Regions from separate parts of the Rhizobium sp. LjRoot254 genome, predicted to be linked through region 3. Evidence: riboswitches for the same ligand, from Rfam matches in the RefSeq annotation. Region 3 holds a riboswitch; each other region holds the start of a gene.

Region 1 (7,026 bases), 1.7 Mb from region 3:
TTGTTGCCGGTGTACTGAATGTGTTGCGCACGACCGGCAAGGTCAGTTCGCCGCATCCGGTGGACCGGATCGGAATGCACAGGGATAAAGACAAGCAGTAGGCGCCCGCCGCCGGCTGTAAAAGAATGCGAAGCGAGAGAGATCAGACGTGGCGACACCAGACAAGGTAGATCCCATCCACCAGTTCCACCTCAACACGATCGTGGATCTGGGCAGGTACGACTTCACCAATTCGGGCCTGTTCATGGTCCTGACGGTGGTCGTCGCGACGGCATTTCTTCTCTGGGCCTCTGCGCCGAAGGCCGTCGTTCCCGGCCGCTGGCAGTCGATTGCCGAACTCTCCTATGAATTTGTGGCGAAAATGCTGAAGGACGCGACCGGTCACGGTGGCGAGAAGTTCTTTCCGCTGGTTTTCTCGCTCTTCCTCTTCGTGCTCGTTTCCAATTTCTTCGGCATGATCCCCGGCTTCTTCACCGTCGGCTCCCAGATCATCGTCACCATCTGCCTCGCCCTTTTGGTGATCGGCACGGTCGTCGTTTACGGCATCTACAAGCACGGCTTCAAATTCTTCAGCATCTTCGTGCCCTCGGGCGTGCCGATGGTCCTGATCCCGCTGGTGACGTTTATCGAGATCATTTCCTTCCTCTCGCGTCCGGTCAGCCTTTCGGTTCGTCTTTTCGCGAACCTGCTCGCCGGTCACATCACGCTCAAGGTCTTCGCCGGCTTCGTCTTCTCGCTCGGCATGCTTGGCCCGCTCGGCATTGCCGGCGCCATCCTGCCGCTGCTGATGACCATCGGTCTCACCGGCCTCGAATTCCTGGTCGCCTTCCTGCAGGCCTATGTGTTTGCGGTTCTGACCTGCATGTATCTCAACGACGCGCTCCATCCGGGGCACTGAGTTTCACCGAACACGCGGAGCGCGCCCGCTCCGCTGGAATAGCCGCAACAAACGACTTAAAGGAGTTCTACAATGGACGCGGAAGCAGCAAAGTACATCGGCGCCGGTATTGCATGCCTGGGCATGGGTGGCGCAGGCATCGGCCTCGGCACGATTTTCGGCAACTACCTGGCCGGCGCTCTTCGCAATCCGTCTGCAGCAGATGGCCAGTTCGGCCGCCTGATCTTCGGCTTCGCCGTTACGGAAGCTCTGGGCATCTTCTCGCTGCTCATCGCCCTTCTCGCCCTGTTCGGCTGATCGGCTGCGACAAAGCATAAGGGTTGCGGGGCGGCTACCGCCCCGTGATCCGTTTTTGATACCGGCCCTCTTGGCCTGGAGGTTGGAATGTTTGTGACGACAGCATATGCTCTGTCAGCCACGGCTGCCACGGATGCAGCGGCGCCCGCGACAAGCGACGCGCATAATACAACGACGACAGCTGTTCACGAAGTTGAACACGAAGCTTTCCCGCCGTTCGATCCGTCCCATTTTCCGTCGCAGATCCTCTGGCTCGCGATCACGTTTGGCATCTTCTATTATCTGGTCGCCAAGCACATCACGCCGCGCCTGTCCGGCATTATCGAGACGCGCGAAAACCGCATTACCGCCGATCTCGCCGAGGCGACCCGTATGAAGGACGAGGCGGATGCCGCCGTCGCCAAGTACGAGCAGGAACTCGCCGCGGCCCGCGCCAAGGGCAACGCGATCGCTGCCGAAGCCCGCGAGAAGGCCAAAGCCGAGGCAACCGCCGAGCGAACCAAGCTTGATGCGGATATTTCCAAGAAGATCGCTGATGCCGAAGGCAGCATCAACGAGATCAAGAACAAGGCACTGTCGGAAGTGGCCGTCGTTGCCGAGGACACTGTAGCCCAAATCGTTCAACAGCTCACCGGCGTTTCCGTCACCAAGGCGGATGTCAAGTCGGCTGTCGGCGCGCTCAAGGCTTAAAGAGAGGGATCGCAATGTTCGATGCAACTATGTGGGCCCAGATCTGGGCACAGGTCGCTCTTGTCCTCTTCATCGGTCTGGTGATCTATCTCGGCGTGCCGAGAATGATCACCAAGAGCCTCGATGAGCGTGCCGCCAAGATCGCCGCCGAACTCGACGCCGCCAAGAAGCTGCGCGACGAAGCCCAGGCGCTGCTGACCGAATACCAGAAGAAGCGCAAGGAAGCCGAATCCGAAGCCCAGGAAATCGTTGCCGCCGCCCAGCGCGAAGCAGCGACCCTTGCCGCCGAGGCCAAGCAGAAGACCGAGGATTACGTCGCACGTCGTACCGCGCTTTCCGAGCAGAAGATCAAGAACGCCGAATCGGAAGCCGTCAACGCCGTCCGCGCCGCAGCCGTCGATCTCGCCATCGCCGCCGCCGAGAAGCTGATCGCCAGCAAGCTCGACGACAAGGCCGGCGCCGCGCTCTTCAACAACGCCGTCGGCGAAGTGAAGACAAGGCTGAACTGAGGTTCTTCGAAGGTTGAACGTCTTGCAGGCCTCGCCCCACTCGCGACGTCTTCCTCGGGCTTGTCCCGAGGATCCGGTGTCGGCGCCAGGCAATCGACGGTGAATGAGCCTTTGACGTCACCAGGTCCTCGGGACAAGCCCGAGGATGACGACAGAGTGACCGGCAACCCCCACAACATCTGCGCCGACACCGCTCTATCCCAGCCGCGCCCGGCATTCCACCACGCGATAAAAGTCCAGCACATGCGACGTCTCCGGCCAGTGCTCCTGGTAGACGAGCTTCTCCAAGGGCAGCTTCTCCCGCCAGCCTTTGACTGCCAATTCCGGCTTCGAATACAGCTGATCCACATACCCGACGCAGAGATAGGCGATGATCTCGACGCTGTCGGGAATGCCGAGTTCCTGTTTCAGCCGGTCATGATCGAAAATGCTGACCCAGCCCACGCCCACGCCTTCGGCGCGCGCCGCGAGCCAGAAATTCTGCACGGCACAGACGGTGGAATAGAGATCCATGCTGGGATTGTGGGTGCGGCCGAGCACGAAATCGCCGCCGCGCTTGCGGTCGCAAGTGATGCAGATATTGAGCGGCGCCTTGAGAATACCCTCGAGCTTCAGGCTCATATATTTGAGCTTCTGCTCCCCCTCCAGTCTGTCGGCCGCCTGGATATTGGCTTCATGGAATATCCCATGCACCGCTCGGCGCCGCGCCTCGTCACGGATAATGATGAAGTTCCACGGCTGCATGTAGCCGACCGATGGCGCTGCATGCGCCGCCGCCAGTAGGCGCTGCAGTAGCTCGTCCGGAATCGGATCGGGCAGGAATTCGTTGCGCACGTCGCGCCTGGAATAGATGGCGCGGTAGACGGCGGCGCGTTCGGCTTCGGAAAATGGTCCCGCAGCGGCGAGATGACGTGACGGTTCGGCCTGCATGTGTCCCTCACATGGTTTGGCACCGCAGGGGCCGTCCGCGCCCCTCAGCTATCTGTCCGGCCGGTCTTCTGGCTTGGGTTCACCTGGCGCTCGCGGCCTTCCCGGTTTCCCAGTGGCATGTCGCGAAACCATCCCCCTCACAGCGTTGGGCACGCGCCGGATTTCTGACCGGCTTCCCGATTCTCCTCGAAAGGCACCGGACGAGAATGGTTTAAGCAGGATCGTTGAATCCGTGCAATGTCCACTGGCGACGGGTGACGTCGTCTTACACCGCCAGGCCCAAGATGGAGGACGGAAAGTGCCTCTTGTCCCCGCTTCTCCCCTTGGGGAGAAGGTGGCCGAAGGCCGGATGAGGGGTTCTCAAAACACGCGCGTGGAGTGGGAACCCCTCATCGCCTCGCTACGCTCGGCACTTCTCCCCAAGGGGAGAAGCGGGAGCAGGGCTTTGCCCCACAGAAACTACTCCATCAGCCGGAACGGACTGAACGTCATCCGGTGGATCGCACATGGCCCGTGAATGGTGATCGCCTCGCGATGCACCTCGGTCGCATAGCCAGCATGCTGTTCGAAGCCATATTGCGGAAAGGTGATGCCGGCGGCCTGCATCATCCGGTCACGCGTCACTTTGGCGACGATCGAGGCTGCGGCGATTGAGAACGAACGTGCGTCGCCCTTCACCAGCGCCTTGCCGGGGCAAGTGAGGCCCGGTGGCACATCGCGGCCGTCGATCAGCACGAACTTCGCCCGTTTGGGGAGTGACGCCACGGCTCGCCGCATCGCCTCGAGGCTCGCCCTGAGGATGTTCGTCCGGTCGATCGCGATGGCGCTCAGCGACGAGATCGCGACATCCGCCGTCGCCAGGATTTCCTCGTAAAGCTCTTCCCGCCGCGCCGCCGTCAATTGCTTGGAATCGTTGAGACCCTTCGGAATCTTGCGCGGATCGAGGATCACGGCACTCGCCACCACAGGCCCGGCCAACGGCCCACGGCCTGCCTCATCGACGCCTGCGACCGGCAGGAAGCCGTCGCGCATCAGCCCCTTCTCGAACCGGAAGGTGGGGACAATTTCCTCTTCCAGTAAAGGAAGGGAATCGGATGAGGTCAAACGAGCCATGCGGGATAGTTCGCATATTCATCCGATTCCCTGCAAGTCCCGATACGAGGGCGGCGCATCGGGACCACGAGCATGTCGTTTCAACATGCTCAGCATGACAGGAGCGCTGGCGGCGCGCTCCCATCATGTATTCCCAGCCGGAACCCGAGCGGGCGGGGATGCCAGGTCCCGGCTGGAAAGCGTCAATAAGAAACTCAGAGCAGCGAGAGCTGCACGCCATGTCCATCAGGCGGTACGAAGAGATCGCTGTTGAGCCCGATCGTGCGCCGCGTCAGGCCGTATTTCTTGGCGGCGAGCTCGAAGCGGCGGCTGATCTGCCAGGCATAGGGACCCGTCCCCTTCATCCGCTTGCCGAACTCGGCATCGTAATCCTTGCCGCCGCGCATCGAGCGGATCAGGCTCATCACGTGACGATAACGGTCCGGATAGTGGCGCAGCAGCCAATCGCGAAACAGCGGACTCACTTCCAGCGGCAGCCGAAGCAGCACATAGCTCGCCTCCTTCGCGCCTGCGGCGGCGCCCGCATCGAGGATGCGCTCGAGCTCGTGGTCGTTGAGCGCGGGGATCATCGGCGATGCCATCACGGCGGTCGGAATGCCCGCCTCGCTCATCGCCTTGATCGCCTCGAGCCGCTTGGTCGGCGTCGATGCCCGCGGCTCCATCAGCCGCGCCAGCTTCCGGTCCATGGTGGTGACCGAAAGCGCTGCCCTAGCCAGACCCTTTTCCGCCATCTTGGCGAGGATATCGATATCCCGCGTGATCAGCGCCGACTTCGTCACGATCGCCACCGGATGATTGGCTGCCGCCAGCACTTCGAGGATCTGGCGCATGATCCGCCATTCCTTCTCGATCGGCTGGTAGGGATCGGTATTGGTGCCGATCGCGATGGTCCTCGGCTTGTAGCCGGGCTTGGAAAGCTCTCGTTCCAGCAGTTTCGCCGCATCCGGCTTGGCAAACAGCTTGGATTCGAAATCGAGCCCCGGCGACAGGCCCATATAGGCATGCGTCGGTCGTGCGAAGCAGTAGATGCAGCCGTGTTCACAGCCGCGATAGGGATTGATCGAGCGGTCGAAAGGGATGTCCGGGCTGTCGTTGCGGGTGATGATGGCACGCGGCTTCTCAACCTGCACTTCGGTCTTGAACGGCGCAAGCGTCTCGAACGTCTGCCAGCCGTCGTCGAGCACCTCGCGTTCCTGCGGCTCGAACCGGCCCGACGGATTGAGCCCGGCGCCACGGCCGCGACGGCGGTCGATCTCGATCCTGAGACCGGATTCCTTCAGCAGGCTATCGGCAATATCTGCCGTATTGGCAGGCGCGAATGCAGCCTGCCGCGCGAGCGACATGTTGATCATTGGCTTCTCCGGGGAGGCGAATCTCCGCCTCTCGATGATTATTTTCCTATCGCGAAAATGAGAACATTGCAAGAACAAAATTACCGACTCGCAATTTTCCGAGGCTTCAATTATGGGTAAGCAATGCTGACTGTTTTAATCGAATGCCGGGATAACGAGCCCGAACTTGCCTATACGCTGGCCGTTCTCGTCTCCGGCGCGGTCGATGGCCTGGTGAGTGATGTGATCGTGCTGGACCACGGTTCGCGCGATGGCTCCGCGCGCGTAGCCGATGCCGCCGGCTGCCGCTTCATCGACAAATGGGATCTGCATGATGTGCTGGGTTCAGTGCGCGGCGAATGGCTGATGCTGCTCGAACCGGGCGCCCGGCCACAGGCCGGCTGGATCGAGGAGGTGCTGGAATATGCCTCGCTCGCCAAGGTGCCCGCCCGCTTCTCCCCCTCCCGCAGCTTTCCCCGGCCGTTCCTCAAGCGTTGGCGGCGCAAGGGCGTGCTCGAACTCGGCTTCCTGATGCCGAAGCGCCAGGCCGCCGCACTGGCCAAGCCTGGCATGGGGCTGACGGCGCTGGCCAAGGCGTCATCAGTGCGGAAGTTGAGGTCGGAGTTGATACCGGCATGGGTAATCAGCGAAGGGCGGTAGCCCTCACGCCGCCGTGCTGACCTCCAGCTGTATCCCCTGGTGGCGTTGCAATATGCCAATGACCCTGAACATCTCAGCCGCGCGCGGATTGCCCGATGGCTGGAACATGCGCTTGAGATGGCGCACCGTCAGGCCGGATTCGGTGGCGAGGTCGTCGAAGCCGATCGTGGCGTCGATATAGTCCTTGAGCACGCTCTTGGCGGTGGCCATGTCGTCCGCCAGCATCACTTCCACGGCATGCGAGAACAGCGCGTAGCGGAAGCCGTCATCGGCCTGGATGCGCGCCTTGACGGTTTTTCTGATCGTCCTGGTCAAAGCCATTGAATACCGCCCGCTGCAAGTTGAAATCCGTCGCCACACAATATGGGGTCGATTTCGTCGCATTCACGGCGCAGAAGTCAAATAAAGTTGATCGGCCCAAGAAGCTATTGCGGAGCGGGCCTCCGCACCACGCCCCTTGGTGGCCGCCGCCTATCCCGAAATCTTCGAGAAGTCGGCAACCGTGGCCGTCGCGGCACGGATGGCGGAGAGCAGCGCCAGGCGATTGGCCCGGATATCGGCGTTCTCGTCGTTCACCAGCACGTCGTTGAAGAACGTA
Region 2 (7,026 bases), 2.0 Mb from region 3:
TGCCGCTGCGGAGCGGCCTTCGGGCAGGAAGCCGAGCGACAGGTTCGGCATGCGTCGGGCGAGCATTTCGAGTTCGTCGCGGAAGATGATCTCTTCCGGCCGCCGCGCCGAATTGAGGAAGGCTACGTCGGCGCCCGGATCGCAATCGGCGAGCCAGCGCAGCATCGACATCATCGGCGTGATGCCGGAACCAGCGGAAATGAAGAGGTATTTCCTCGCTGGATTGCGCGCCAGCGTGAAGTGACCGCTCGGGCCATAGGCACGGATGCGCGAACCGGGAAAGACATTCTCGAACATCCAGCGCGTGCCGATGCTCGCCGGCTGCGCCTTGATGGTGATCGCGATCGAATAGGGGCGCGAGGGCGACGACGAGACCGTGTAAGTACGGTGCAGGTCACCGCCCTTGGCGCGCAATTCGACCGTGATGAACTGCCCCGGCATATAACGGAACCAGCCGCCGCCCTCGACCGCGAAGGTGAAGGTCTTCACGTCGAGTGCCTCATCGGTGACGCTGGTGCAGACCAGCATCTGCCGTGCCGAATTCCACGGCGTCATCTGGTCGAGCGGCAGGGCGGAGGGCGTCGTACCCGTCAGCATCATGTTCATCGTGGCGCTCCCGATCAGGCGACGTTTCGCAGCGCAGGCCTGCGCACACCGGAAAGCCGCTCTTCGATGAAACGGGAATACCAGTCGACGAACTGGATCACGCCACCCTCATGCATCTCGGAATAGGGTCCGGGCTGATAAGCCGGCGAGTGGATGCCGCGCGCATTTTCCTCGACGATCTGGCGGTCCTGGTCGTTCGTCTCGGTCCAGACATGGATGAGTTCGTCGAGTCGATAGTCGATGCCCTCGACGGCGTCCTTGTGGACCAGCCATTTGGTGGTGACCGCGGTTTCGGTGGCGCTCAGCGGGATCACGCGGAAGGTGATCGCATGGTCACTCAGGATGTGGTTCCACGTCGTGGGATAGTGGTAGAGCAGCAGCGAGCCGATGCGGTCCATGTTGACGTTGTCGGAAAGCCGCATCTGCACCGCCTTGCGGCCGGACAGCGTATAGCTGATCGCCTCGCGCAGCAGCGGCACGCGGGTCGTGCGGAACTGCCCGGCCTCATCGATGGTGAATTCGCTCGGCAGGCCGATCGCCTCGCACTTTTCCCAGTGCGCGACGATTTCGGGGTCTTCCGCAGCGCCATTGACGCCGGTAATGGTGGGCGCTTCCGGGAAGGTCTTGCAGAGTTCCGGATGGTTGCCGGCGCAATGGTAGCATTCGCGGTTGTTTTCCCAGACGAGCTTCCAGTTGCCCTTCTCGATGATCGTGCTCTCATAGGCGATCTTGGCGTCGCGGAGCCGGTGCGGCAGGAAGTAGGGCTCCATCATCTTCTTGAACGGCGCGAAATCCAGCGGCTCGTCGGCGAGACAGATGAAGATGTAGCCGCCGGCGCTTTCACAGGCGACGGGCTTCAGGCTGAAGCCTGCGGGATTGAAATCGTCGCCCATCTGGCGCGCGAAGAGCAAGGAGCCGTCGAGATCGTAAGTCCACTGGTGATAGGGGCAGACCAGTTTGGCCGCGTTGCCGCGCTCGGTATTGCAGACCCTGGAGCCGCGATGGCGGCAGGAATTGTGCAGCGCGTTGATCCTGCCATCGGCGCCGCGCACGATCACGACGGGATAGTCGCCGATCTGCACCGTGAAGTAATTGCCAGGATTGGGGATCTCGCAATCGTGGCCGATGAACAGCCAGTCGCGATACCAGATGGTTTCCACGTCGATCTTGTGGAAATCCGGGTCGATATAGAAGGGCTGGTCCAGGCTGTAGCCCGGTTTGCGATTCCTGAGCCGCGTCAGCATGTCGGAACGGATATCCATGGTCGATCCTCGTCGGTTTCCAAGGACTGGGCATGGTGGACATGGAGGGAAGGTCGCTTGCACGCACGGAAATCCAGCGAGCATGGCGATCCGCCTCTTGACCGCCCACCGCGATCAGTCGAGTTCAAAATCCCGAGGCTGGTTTCCGGGCTCTGGAACTGTCCTCACGGACTTTGTGACTCCTTCCCAGGCTATTCGGCCCAGTGGACTCCCGTCACAATTTTCGTTCCAATACCGTTGCGGGGGCAGCGCCGGAATTTTACCGGCTTCCCAATTCTCCAACCGGTTTGACCCGATCGGCACCTCAAGTGTCCTGATAAGACCATAGTCGTTGCGACATGGCGTCATCATTTGCGACATCGCGATGGCGTCGTGAAAACATAATCATTTTGCCCTGGAAAAATGCTCAGCGCTCGAGTGGCACGGCGAGGCCAACCTTGACACGATCCATCGCGACGAAGGTCCGGAATCGCTTCACATTGTTGTTGCCGAAGAACAGCCTGCGGGTGAGCGACTCATAACCCGCCATGCTGGACACGACGATGACGAGGATGAAATCCGCTTCTCCCGTCACATAATAGCATTGCTGGATTTCAGGCGTTCCGGCGAATTCCCGCTTGGCGCTCTCGATCTGCTCGGCCGTTTCGCTGAACACTTCGACCTCGACGAAGATGGTGATCGGCTGGCCGACCGCCTCGGGATCGACGACGGCGACGTTGGCCTGGATGACGCACGCTTCGGTCAACCGCTTGATGCGGCGCTGGACCGCTGGGGCGGAGAGATTGACCGCCTCGCCGATCGTCCGCTGCGGTGTCATGTTATCCGCCTGCAGGATCGCGAGTATCTTCCGGTCGAATTCATCGAGGGCGACAGGCGGATCGGACTTGCGCAAAACCGGGCTCCAACGAAACAAACTTGCAAGGCTCAGAGCAATATAGAGCGCAAATCCCACCACGATTGCAATAATGTTCACGCAGCAATCGAGGAGGGCCATCATGTTCCTGCGCAACACCAATCCCGAATACTGCCAACCGCTAACACCGGAGGATGCCGAAACCCTCGGCCTCACTTCCGCTCGGGAAGTGGAACGCTATCTCGGCTTCCGCGACAATCACACGGAGACGCCGCTGCTTTCGTTGCCGGCTCTGGCTGCAAGCATCGGCATCGCCTCGATCCACATCAAGGATGAGGGCAAACGGCTGGGGCTCGGCAGCTTCAAGGCATTGGGCGGTTCCTATGCCGTGATCCGGCTGGTGCTCGAAGAGGCGGGCCGCCAGCTTGGCCGGACGGTCGATGTCTCCGAACTTTCCACACACGATGTCCGTGCCGTCTCCGCCAGGATGACCTTCGCCTGCGCGACCGATGGCAATCATGGGCGCTCGGTGGCGCAGGGCGCGCAACTGGTCGGCGCCCGCGCCGCGATCGTCGTGCATGGCGGCGTGAGCGACGAGCGGGTGGCGGCCATCGCCCGCTTCGGCGCCGAGATGATCCGCGTCGCCGGCACCTATGACGATTCGGTGCGTGAGGCAGCTCGGGTCGCCAGGGAGAACGGCTGGACCATCGTCTCCGACACGTCCTGGACCGGCTATGAGCGCATTCCCGGCCTGGTCATGCAAGGCTACACGGCGATCGTCCGCGAGGCGCTGCGCGCGCTGCCGGAACCGCCGACCCATGTCTTCGTCCAGTCGGGTGTCGGCGGCATCGCCGCTGCCGTGGCAGGACATCTCGCGATCGCGCTCGGCGACAAGCGGCCAATCCTCACCGTCGTCGATCCGGCGCGTTCCGCCTGCATCGTCGAGACGGCGCGCGCTGGCCATCCCGTCAAGATACCGCATGGCGAGCCGACTGTCATGGCGATGCTCGAATGCTACGAGCCTTCACTTGTCGCCTGGCGGATTCTTGCCCGCGTCGGTGATGGCTTCATGACCGTCGATGAGGAGGATGCGATTACGATCATGCGGCGGCTCGCCAACCCGCTCGGCAAGGACCCGGCGATCGTGGCGGGCGAGAGCGGCGGCGTCGGCCTTGCGGGACTGCTGCGTGCCGCTGCCGATCCGGCCATAAAGCTCAAACTCGGGCTCAACGCGAAATCGCGGGTCTTCGTCATCAATACCGAAGGCGCGACAGATCCGGAGAAATACCGCATGCTGGTCGGCAGGACGCCGGCGGAGGTTACGGCCGGGCTAGGCGTGGATTATTCTGCCGCTTCGGCTGCCGGCGCGGGAATGTAGTTCAGTACCGGCCCGAGCCAGCGTTCGACCTCGTTGATCGCCATGGATTTGCGCACTGCATAATCCTCGACCTGATCGCGCTCGACCTTGGCGACGCCGAAGTAATAGCTCTCGGGATGGCTGAGATAGATGCCCGAGACGGACGATCCCGGCCACATGGCGTAGCTCTCGGTCAGCGTCACTCCAGCGGTCTTCTCGGCATCCAGCAGTTCGAACAGCGTGGCCTTCTCGGTATGATCGGGCTGAGCGGGATAGCCTGGCGCGGGGCGGATGCCCTGATAGGGCTCGCCGATCAGGTCTTCGGGGGCAAACGTCTCATCCGCGCCATAACCCCAGAATTCCTTGCGCACGACCTCATGCATGCGTTCGGCGAATGCCTCCGCGAAACGGTCGGCCAGCGCCTTGACCATGATCGAAGAATAATCGTCATTGGCGCGCTCGAAGCGTTCCGCGATCGCCACTTCCTCGATGCCTGCCGTGACGACGAAGCCGCCGATATAGTCCGGCTTGCCGGATGAGGCGGGCGCAACGAAATCCGCCAGCGCGACATTCGCCTTGCCATCGCGTTTGGACAATTGCTGGCGTAGCGTGAAGAATGTCGCCAATTCATCCGAACGATTTTCGTCCGTGAACAGCTTGATGTCATCGCCGACCGCATTGGCCGGCCAGAACCCGATCACGGCCTTGGGGACGAACCATTTCTCGTCGATGACCTTTGCCAGCATCGCCTGTGCATCCTCAAACAGTTGCCGGGCCGCGACCCCCTGCTTTTCATCGTCGAGGATAGCCGGATAGCGGCCCTTGAGCTCCCAGGTCTGGAAGAACGGGGTCCAGTCGATATAGCGGGCAAGCTCCGCCAGATCCCAGTTGTCGAACACCTTGGTGCCGAGGAACGATGGCTTCGGCGGCGTGTAATTGGCCCAGTCGATCTTATGCGCATTGGCACGCGCAGCTGCGAGCGGCACCCGCTGCTTGGCGGATTCAGCTTTATGATGCGCATCGGACACCTTGCGGTATTCGGCCCGGATCGTCTCGACATAGCCGGGCTTCACCTCGGCGGAGAGCAGGCTCGACACCACGCCCACCGCGCGCGAGGCATCGGTGACATACACCGTCTGCCCGGCCTCGTAGCGCGGATGGATCTTGACTGCCGTATGCACCCTCGATGTTGTGGCACCCCCGATCAGCAGCGGAATGTCGAAACCCTGCCGCTCCATCTCGGATGCCACATGCACCATCTCGTCAAGCGAGGGTGTGATCAGGCCCGAGAGCCCGATAATATCGACTTTCTCTGCCCTCGCCGTCTCCAGGATTTTCGTCGCCGGCACCATAACGCCGAGATCGATGATCTCATAATTGTTGCAGGCCAGCACGACACCGACGATGTTCTTGCCGATATCGTGGACGTCGCCCTTGACCGTCGCCATCAGGATCTTGCCGGCGGTCTCGCGCTCGCCGTGTATGCCCTTCAGCGCGTTCGCCGCCTTTTCCGCCTCCATGTAAGGCAGCAGCACAGCCACGGCCTGCTTCATCACCCGGGCGGATTTCACCACCTGCGGCAGGAACATCTTGCCCGCACCGAACAGGTCGCCCACGACGTTCATGCCAGCCATCAGCGGGCCTTCGATGACATGCAGCGGCCGTTCGGCATTCTGCCTCGCCTCCTCGGTATCGAGATCGATGAACTCCGTGATGCCGTTGACCAGCGCATGCTCCAGCCGCTTTTCCACCGGCCAGTCGCGCCATTTCAGGTCCCGCTCCTTGGCTTCCCTGCCGGCCGAACCCTTATAGCGTTCGGCAATGTCGAGCATGCGCTCGGTGGCCTCAGGTGTGCGGTTCAGCACCACGTCCTCGCAGGCCTCGCGCAGTTCGGGATCGATCTGGTCATAGACCGCCAGCTGCCCGGCATTGACGATACCCATATCCATACCAGCCTGGATGCAATGATAGAGGAACACCGCGTGCATTGCCTCGCGCACCGGCTCGTTGCCGCGGAAGGAGAAGCTGAGATTGGAGACCCCGCCCGAAATATGCACATGCGGCAGCGTCTTGATGATGTCGCGCGTCGCCTCGATGAAATCGACGCCGTAATTGTTATGCTCCTCGATACCCGTCGCAACCGCGAAGATATTCGGATCGAAGATGATGTCTTCGGGCGGAAAGCCGGCCTGTTCGGTCAGCAGCTTGTAGGCGCGGGTGCAGATATCGACCTTGCGGGCATGGGTGTCTGCCTGGCCTTGCTCGTCGAAGGCCATCACTACGACGGCAGCGCCATAGGCGCGCACCAGCTTGGCATGATGCAGGAACGCCTTTTCGCCCTCTTTCATCGAGATCGAATTGACCAGTGGCTTGCCCTGCACACATTTCAGCCCGGCTTCGATGATCTCCCATTTGGAGGAATCGATCATGACGGGAACGACAGCGATATCCGGTTCGGCGGCGATCAGATTGAGAAATTCCACCATCGCCTGCTTGGAATCGATCAGGCCCTCGTCCATGTTGATGTCGATGATCTGGGCGCCGTTGGCGACCTGGTCGCGGGCGACATCGAGTGCGGCGGCAAAATCGCCTGATGTGATCAGCTTGCGGAATTTCGCCGAGCCCGTGACATTGGTGCGCTCGCCGACATTAACGAAGGGAATATCCTTGGTCAGCGTGAAGGGCTCGAGCCCCGAAAGCTTCATAAGCGATGTGTGTTCGGGAATTTGGCGCGGCGGATATTTGGCGACGGCTGCGGCGATGGCGCGGATATGATCCGGCGTCGAGCCGCAGCAGCCGCCGACGATATTGACCAGGCCATCCCTCGCGAATTCCTCGATCTGCGCTGCCATGAATTCCGGGCTCTCGTCATACTGCCCGAAAGCATTAGGCAGGCCGGCATTGGGATAGGCGCAGATGAGCGCATCGGCGACACCGGAGAGCTCCGC
Region 3 (7,026 bases):
GCGAAAGGCGGCTTGCGCGCGGCGCCGCGCGATGGCATTTGCAGTGCGGGCCAAGGAGAATGTGATGACCAGGGCGATCATGCTGCAGGGAACCGGATCGGATGTGGGCAAGACCGTGCTTGTCGCCGGCCTCTGCAGGCTTGCCGCCAATCGCGGCCTCAAGGTGCGGCCGTTCAAGCCGCAGAACATGTCGAACAACGCCGCGGTCAGCGACGACGGCGGCGAGATCGGCCGGGCGCAATGGCTGCAGGCCATGGCCGCGCGGGTGCCGAGTTCGGTCCATATGAACCCTGTATTGCTCAAGCCGCAAACCGACAATGGCAGCCAGATCGTCGTCCAAGGCCATGTCTACGGCCAGGCGAAGGCGCGCGATTACCAGAGGCTGAAGCCGGAACTGCTCGGCCGGGTGCTCGAAAGCTATGAGACAGTCACGGCTGGCGCCGATCTCGTCATCGTCGAGGGCGCCGGTTCGCCTGCCGAGATCAATCTGCGACCGGGCGACATCGCCAACATGGGGTTTGCCCGCGCGGCCGGGGTGCCGGTCGTGCTGGTGGGCGACATAGACCGGGGCGGGGTGATCGCATCAATCGCCGGCACCCACCTGATCCTGCCGCCCGAGGACCGTGCGATGATATCGGGCTATCTGATCAACAAGTTCCGTGGCGACGTGACGCTCTTCGATGACGGCATCAGTGCGATCGAGCGCTTTACCGGCTGGCCCTGTTTCGGCGTCATCCCCTGGCTCCGGGATGCGGGACGGCTGCCGGCCGAGGATTCTGTCACGCTCGAACGGCTGGCGAAGGGCGAGGCGAGGGCGCTGAAAGTCGCCGTGCCGGTCACGCCGAGGATCGCCAATTTCGACGATTTCGACGCGCTGCGGTCGGAGCCTTCGGTCGAACTCGTTTTCGTCAGGCCCGGCGAGCGGATGCCCGCAGACGCGGGGCTGGTGGTGCTGGCCGGTTCGAAGGCAACGATCTCGGACCTCATCTCGCTCAAGGCCGAAGGTTGGGACAAGGACATCTTGGCGCATGCGCGGCGCGGCGGACGCGTGATCGGCATTTGCGGCGGCTACCAGATGCTCGGGCGCACCGTGCGCGATCCGCTCGGGATCGAAGGCAGTGTTGCGGAGATCGAGGGACTCGGCCTGCTCGATGTCGAGACCGTGATGGCGCCCGAAAAGCGGCTCGCGAATTCCTCGGCGCGGTCGATACCGTTCGAGACGGCGCTTTCAGGCTACGAAATCCATCTCGGCGAAACACAGGGTCCGGATCATGTCAGGCCCTATGTCGAGATCGAGGGCCGGGCCGATGGAGCGATGTCCGTCGATGGCAGGATCGCGGGGACCTATCTGCACCGCCTGTTCGACAGCGATGGTTTTCGCGCGCGGCTTCTGGCGAGCTTCGGGATCGAGGGCGGACAGTCGGATTACCGGACGTCCGTCGACGATGCATTGGACGGCGTCGCCGCCGAGCTTGAGCGGCATCTCGATCCGCACTGGCTCGACGCGCTGATGGCCCGTTGAAACGAGATGTTCAGCAACAGTTCATGTTGCCGACAATAAAGTTTCGAATAAATGGACCGCACCAACCGTGCATAGGATGAACAGGCGTCGCGTACGTCTTTTATCGTGCTTTCTATTTTCAGCCGCGCTATGATTAGAATATCTTGACATAGTGGAGCTGAAACAAAGATTTCAGGCAAACGGGGGAAGAAATGAATTTGCCCAAACACATCAATATCCTGATGGCATCCGTCGTCACGTTTTCAGTTGCTATTTCGCCGATCGAGATCTCGGTCGCGTATGCGCAGAGTGCTCCCGCGGCGGAAGCGCCGGGCGATTCGGGCTGGCAGAAGGAATTCGAGCTGTGGCGCACCTCCAACAAGGGCGGCAAGCCGGCTGACTATCAGAAATATCTCCGCGTCTATCCCAACGGCAAGTTCGCCAATGTCGCCAAGCGCCGGATTGAAGAGCTGAATGCCGCGACCCAGACGGCTGTCCCGGCCGACGAGACCGCAGCTGTCAACGACGCCTCCAAGAACGTACCCGCCGACAATGCGCAATCGACCGCCGATGCGGCCAAGGATGTCGAACTGTGGCGCCAGGTCTCCAAGACAGGCAAGCAGGCGGACTACGAGAAATACCTGAAGCAATTCCCGAACGGCAAGTTCGCCAAGGTCGCCAAGACCCGTATCGAGAACCTCGTTGCCAAGACCAATGCGCCGGCCGAAGAGTCCGTCGAGGTCGCCTCCAAGAAGGTCGAGCCCGCGCAGGACGTCCAGGCCGACGACCAGCAGGCCGAGGTACAGGACCAGGCGGACACCCAGCCGGTCGCCCAGGACCAGGCCCAGACCGATGCTGGGGACGACAACGCCGCGACAGAGACCGCGCAGACGGAAGAGAAGCCCGCTGCCGGCGCAGATTGGGAACAGGAATACGCGCTGTGGAAGGCCGCCTCGGACGGCAACACGGTGACCGAATACGAAGCCTATCTCCGGACCTATCCGAACGGCAAGTTCGCGGCCATCGCCCAGGCCCGCGTCGTGCAACTGACGGCCGCCGAACAGCCCGATCCGACGATTGCCGAGGGCGACGACACGCAGAACGATGCGACCAACAAGGCCAATGTCGCCGGCAACCGCAAGAACAACAAGCAGCAGCCCGACGATCAGGCCGCCGAGGACGACCAGTCCCAGCCGGCAGACGATCAGGCGCAGGACACGGCCAACCTGGACAACACGCAGGATGACGATTCGGCGGCCGCCGATCGGCAGAACAGCATGGCGAAGAAGCAGGGTGGGCTCACCCAGCAGCCGGACCAGGCGCAGGATCAGAACCAAGACCAGAACCAGCAGCAGGCCCAGTATACCGAAGGTTCCGAGGACATCGAAGCCTCTGTGCTCGACCGCGAGCAGCGCCACGAGTTGCAGGGCCGCCTGAGCGCGCTCGGCTACGACACGCTGGGTACCGACGGCGCCTTCGGTCCGCGCACCCGTGATGCCATCGCCTCCTGGCAGCAGGACAACGGCGCGCCGGTGACCGGCTATCTCTCGGAAGACCAGATCGACGCGATCCGCGTTGCTTCGGCCGCGTCCTATGCGACCTGGCTGGCGACCGCTGCTCCGGTGGTGATCCGCCGCGTGCGCCCGCGTACCGAATGGGTTGTGGTCCGGCCGCGCTATGTGGTCAGGCGCCCAGCCGCGGTGGTCGTGGTCAAGCCCTTCCGCAACAGGGCTCGGTACAACAACCGCGTAAAGGTCAAGATCAGGTTCAATGGCGGCTGCCGCAAGCGGCGCCGTTGCTGAGCGGCATTAATACTAGCTTTGAACGGGGCGCTTCGGCGCCCCGTTTTCATTTTGGGCGCCTGGCGTATTCGCGACAGGCAGATGTCGATATGCCGATTGACTTGGGTCCGTGGACCCTCTAGATTCCAGCCTGTTTGGTTCCCAGCGGGCATAAGCCCAAGGGATCAAAAGGGAATGGGAAGAATGGACCCAATCAGGGCGTTTTCATCCCGGCCGACCCCGCGACTGTAGAGCGGACAAGCAAATTCCAGGGGTGTTTTCAAAGCCTGACGTGACCAAGGCAATAGTGCCGGGGCGGATGGCGGAGAGAGTGCTTCAAAGCCACTGAAGGGCCAATGCGGCAACACGGGGCGGGACGCCTCCCATCTACGAATTGTCCCCCACGCGCAAAGGCAAAACCTTCGGGAAGGCGAGGAAGATGCGTTGGCTCATGCTCAAGCATGGGCCTGGACCCGTGAGCCAGGAGACCTGCCAGACAACACGGGCGCATTCGCGCCAAAAAGGCTTATTCTTGCCAGCAGCACGGAGGTTGTTATGGCGCATTCTGCAGTTTCTACCCGGTCTACTTCGGTTTCGGCCATCCCGGTTTCGGATCGTCTCGTCGCGGGCGTGCTCGCCCTGCTTCTCGGCTCGTTCCTGATCTTCGGCGCCGGCTTTGCGCATTCGTCCGTGTTGCATGACACCGCACACGACGTTCGCCATGCCAACGGCTTTCCCTGCCACTAAAGGGCCATCAAAATGATCGTCAAATATCTTCTGGCTGCGCTTGTGGCCGGACTGCTGGCTGGTGCGCTCCAGACGGTGGCGCAGCAGGCGAAGGTCGTTCCGCTGATTCTCGAGGCGGAGAAATACGAAAACGCGCCCGCCGAGAAACATGACCATACGACCGGCCTGAATCTCACGCTGGTCAGCAAGGCCTATGCTCATGAGCACGAAGCAACGGCTGCGGCTGGTGCAGAGGAAGAGGGCGGCATGCTGTTCGGCGTCAACCGGATCACCGGCACGCTGATGGCAAACCTGGTGTCGGGCGCCGGCTTTGCACTGATCCTGATGGCGGTGATCTTCCTCACCGGTAGGGTCATCACACTCGGCAATGGCGTTCTGTGGGGTTCGGCCGCATGGCTCACCTTCCATCTGATGCCCTCGATCGGCCTGCCGCCAGAGCTTCCGGGCTTTCCGGCCGCTGAGCTCTTCGATCGCCAGCTATGGTGGGTCGGTACGGTGGTCGCCACGGCCGTCGCGCTCTATCTTCTGGTTCTGCGCAAGGAAGTCTGGGCCAAGGTCGCGGGCATCGGGATGCTGGCGTTACCGCACGTCGTCGGCGCGCCACAGCCGACCGATATCAGCAGCAATGTCCCTGCGATCCTCGCGGCTGAATTCGCCGTCGCGACGCTCTCGGCGGGCCTGTTCTTCTGGGTCGTGCTTGGCCTGTTCATGGGCGCGATCAACGATCGCTGGCTGAAGACGGCCTGACCATGAACGCCCCGAGCAGTGCCGTCCTGGTGCTGGGCGGGGCGCGATCCGGCAAATCGGCTTTTGCGGAAAGGCTGGTCGCGGAGACCGGCCTTTCACGCCATTACATCGCCACCGGCCGGGCCTGGGACGACGAGATGCGCGAGCGCATCGCGAAACACAGGTCCGATCGCGGCGAAGGCTGGCGGACGCATGAGGAGCCCTTGGCGCTGGTCGAGCGGCTCGAAGCGCTCGATGATCCCGGCAACGTGATCCTGGTCGACTGCCTGACGCTCTGGGTCACCAACCTGATGATGGAAGAGCTAGATATGGCCGGGGAATTCGCCCGGCTGGCGGATTTCATACCGAGGGCCAAGGCGAAGCTCGTTCTGGTTTCCAACGAGGTGGGGCTCGGCATCGTGCCTGACAACCGCATGGCGCGGGAATTCCGCGATCATGCCGGACGGCTCCACCAATCGATCGCGGCCGCTGCCGCCGAAGTGTATTTCGTGGCGGCCGGTCTGCCGCTCAAGATGAAGGGTTGAAGCAATGCAGAAGATACCGGCCACGGTGATCACCGGCTTTCTCGGCGCGGGCAAGACGACGATGATCCGCAACATGCTGATGAATGCCAATGGCAAGAAGATCGCGCTGATCATCAATGAATTCGGTGATCTCGGCGTCGATGGCGACGTGCTGAAGGGCTGCGGCGCGGAAGCCTGCACCGAGGACGATATCATCGAGCTCAACAATGGCTGCATCTGCTGCACGGTTGCTGACGACTTCATTCCGACGATGGAAAAGCTGCTGGCGCGCAAGGTCCGGCCCGACCACATCATCATCGAGACATCGGGTCTTGCGCTGCCACAGCCGCTGGTCGCTGCCTTCAACTGGCCGGGGATCAAGACGGCCGTAACGGTCGATGGGGTCGTGACGGTGGTCGATAGCGCCGCCGTCGCTGCCGGCCGCTTCGCGGACGATCACGATGCGCTCGATGCCCAGCGGGTCGAGGACCAGGGCCTCGACCACGAAAGCCCGATTGAGGAACTGTTCGAGGACCAGTTGACCGCCGCCGACCTGATCGTGCTGAACAAGGCCGACCTGCTCGACGCGGCGGGCCTGCAGTCCGTCCGCGATATTGTCTCCAACGCCATATCCCGCAAGCCGCGGATGATCGAGGCGCGCAACGGCGACCTGCCGGCTTCGGTTTTGCTCGGCCTTGGCGTCGGCACAGAGGATCATATCGATCTGCGCAAGTCGCATCACGAACTTGAGCATGAAGGCGCGCCGCACGACCACGATCATGACGAGTTCGAGAGCTTCATCGTCGAACTCGGCGCACTTGACGATGCCAATGCCTTCGTGGACGCACTCAAGCCGGTGATCGACCGCCACGATATCCTGCGGCTCAAGGGCTTTGCCGAGGTGAAGGGCAAGCCGATGCGGCTGGTGATCCAGGCGGTCGGCTCGCGCATCGACACCTATTTCGACCGGCCATGGACGGCAAGCGAGAAGCGCGGCACGCGGCTGGTGGTGATCGGCCTGCATGACGAGATGGACGACGAGGCTATAATGCGGGATATCAAGGCGCTGGGTTGAGTTTGCCGCTCCGCTCGCTGTCGTGGCATAGTAGGCCGAGTACTATTCAGGACGGCAGCTGATGCATCTACTTCTTGCCCAGAAGGGTTCGATTTCCGAAGGCGACGAGGCGTTCGACCTTGGCCAGTCGCCGGGCGATATCCTGTTTCTATCTGCCGCCGATACCGAAATTGCCAGCGTTGCGGCCTTCGCCAACAAAGGCGGGCCGAGCTGGCGGCTGGTCAATCTGGCGAGCCTCAAGCATCCGATGTCGATCGACATGTGGATCGACAAGACCGCCCGGCATGCCAAGCTTGTGGTGTTGCGGGCACTCGGTGGCGTGAGCTATTTTTCCTATCTGATCGAAGCGCTGACGGCTGCTGCGAAGGCACATGGTTTCAAGTTCGCGGCGCTACCGGGTGACGATCGGCCGGATGCCGGGCTCGATCCCTGGTCGACGGTGGCAGGCGAGGACTGCGCGCGGTTGTGGTCCTATCTGGTCGAGGGCGGCGAGACGAACATGTCGCGGTTTGCCGGGATGGCCGAGGCGCTGGTTTCGGGTGGTGACAGGCCGGAGAAGGCCGAGACGCTTGCCAAGGCGGGGATTTGGTGGCCGGGCAGGGGTGTGATTGATGTCGATGCGTGGGAACGTGTGGCTTCACCCCCCTCTGTCCTGCCGGACATCTCCCCCTC

What was found. Region 3 has a riboswitch for cobalamin ahead of ACSQ26_RS07815 (CbtB domain-containing protein). Riboswitches for the same ligand answer to the same signal wherever they lie in the genome.
Region 1: it holds a riboswitch for cobalamin, as region 3 does, so the genes downstream of both, bluB (5,6-dimethylbenzimidazole synthase) here and ACSQ26_RS07815 (CbtB domain-containing protein) in region 3, are expected to answer to the same signal.
Region 2: it holds a riboswitch for cobalamin, as region 3 does, so the genes downstream of both, ACSQ26_RS17620 (aromatic ring-hydroxylating oxygenase subunit alpha) here and ACSQ26_RS07815 (CbtB domain-containing protein) in region 3, are expected to answer to the same signal.

What each region holds. Positions count from the first base shown of each region.
Region 1 covers NZ_CAXUSM020000001.1:3,351,682-3,358,707, reverse strand. The annotation lists gene ACSQ26_RS16620 (AtpZ/AtpI family protein) at 1-101, shown strand, start outside; gene ACSQ26_RS16615 (F0F1 ATP synthase subunit A) at 149-898, shown strand; gene ACSQ26_RS16610 (F0F1 ATP synthase subunit C) at 971-1,195, shown strand; gene ACSQ26_RS16605 (F0F1 ATP synthase subunit B) at 1,283-1,885, shown strand; gene ACSQ26_RS16600 (F0F1 ATP synthase subunit B) at 1,900-2,394, shown strand; gene bluB (5,6-dimethylbenzimidazole synthase) at 2,590-3,324, opposite strand; cobalamin riboswitch at 3,366-3,540, opposite strand; gene ACSQ26_RS16590 (ribonuclease HII) at 3,784-4,437, opposite strand; gene ACSQ26_RS16585 (PA0069 family radical SAM protein) at 4,632-5,789, opposite strand; gene ACSQ26_RS16580 (glycosyl transferase) at 5,913-6,428, shown strand; gene ACSQ26_RS16575 (transcriptional regulator) at 6,432-6,749, opposite strand; gene glyS (glycine--tRNA ligase subunit beta) at 6,900-7,026, opposite strand, start outside.
Region 2 covers NZ_CAXUSM020000001.1:3,564,271-3,571,296, reverse strand. The annotation lists gene ACSQ26_RS17625 (2Fe-2S iron-sulfur cluster-binding protein) at 1-606, opposite strand, end outside; gene ACSQ26_RS17620 (aromatic ring-hydroxylating oxygenase subunit alpha) at 621-1,868, opposite strand; cobalamin riboswitch at 1,988-2,190, opposite strand; gene ACSQ26_RS17615 (Lrp/AsnC family transcriptional regulator) at 2,275-2,760, opposite strand; gene ACSQ26_RS17610 (diaminopropionate ammonia-lyase) at 2,864-4,099, shown strand; gene metH (methionine synthase) at 4,063-7,026, opposite strand, start outside.
Region 3 covers NZ_CAXUSM020000001.1:1,612,432-1,619,457, forward strand. The annotation lists gene ACSQ26_RS07805 (cobyric acid synthase) at 65-1,522, shown strand; gene ACSQ26_RS07810 (peptidoglycan-binding protein) at 1,714-3,303, shown strand; cobalamin riboswitch at 3,422-3,793, shown strand; gene ACSQ26_RS07815 (CbtB domain-containing protein) at 3,838-4,029, shown strand; gene ACSQ26_RS07820 (CbtA family protein) at 4,042-4,776, shown strand; gene cobU (bifunctional adenosylcobinamide kinase/adenosylcobinamide-phosphate guanylyltransferase) at 4,779-5,300, shown strand; gene cobW (cobalamin biosynthesis protein CobW) at 5,305-6,354, shown strand; gene cobN (cobaltochelatase subunit CobN) at 6,416-7,026, shown strand, end outside.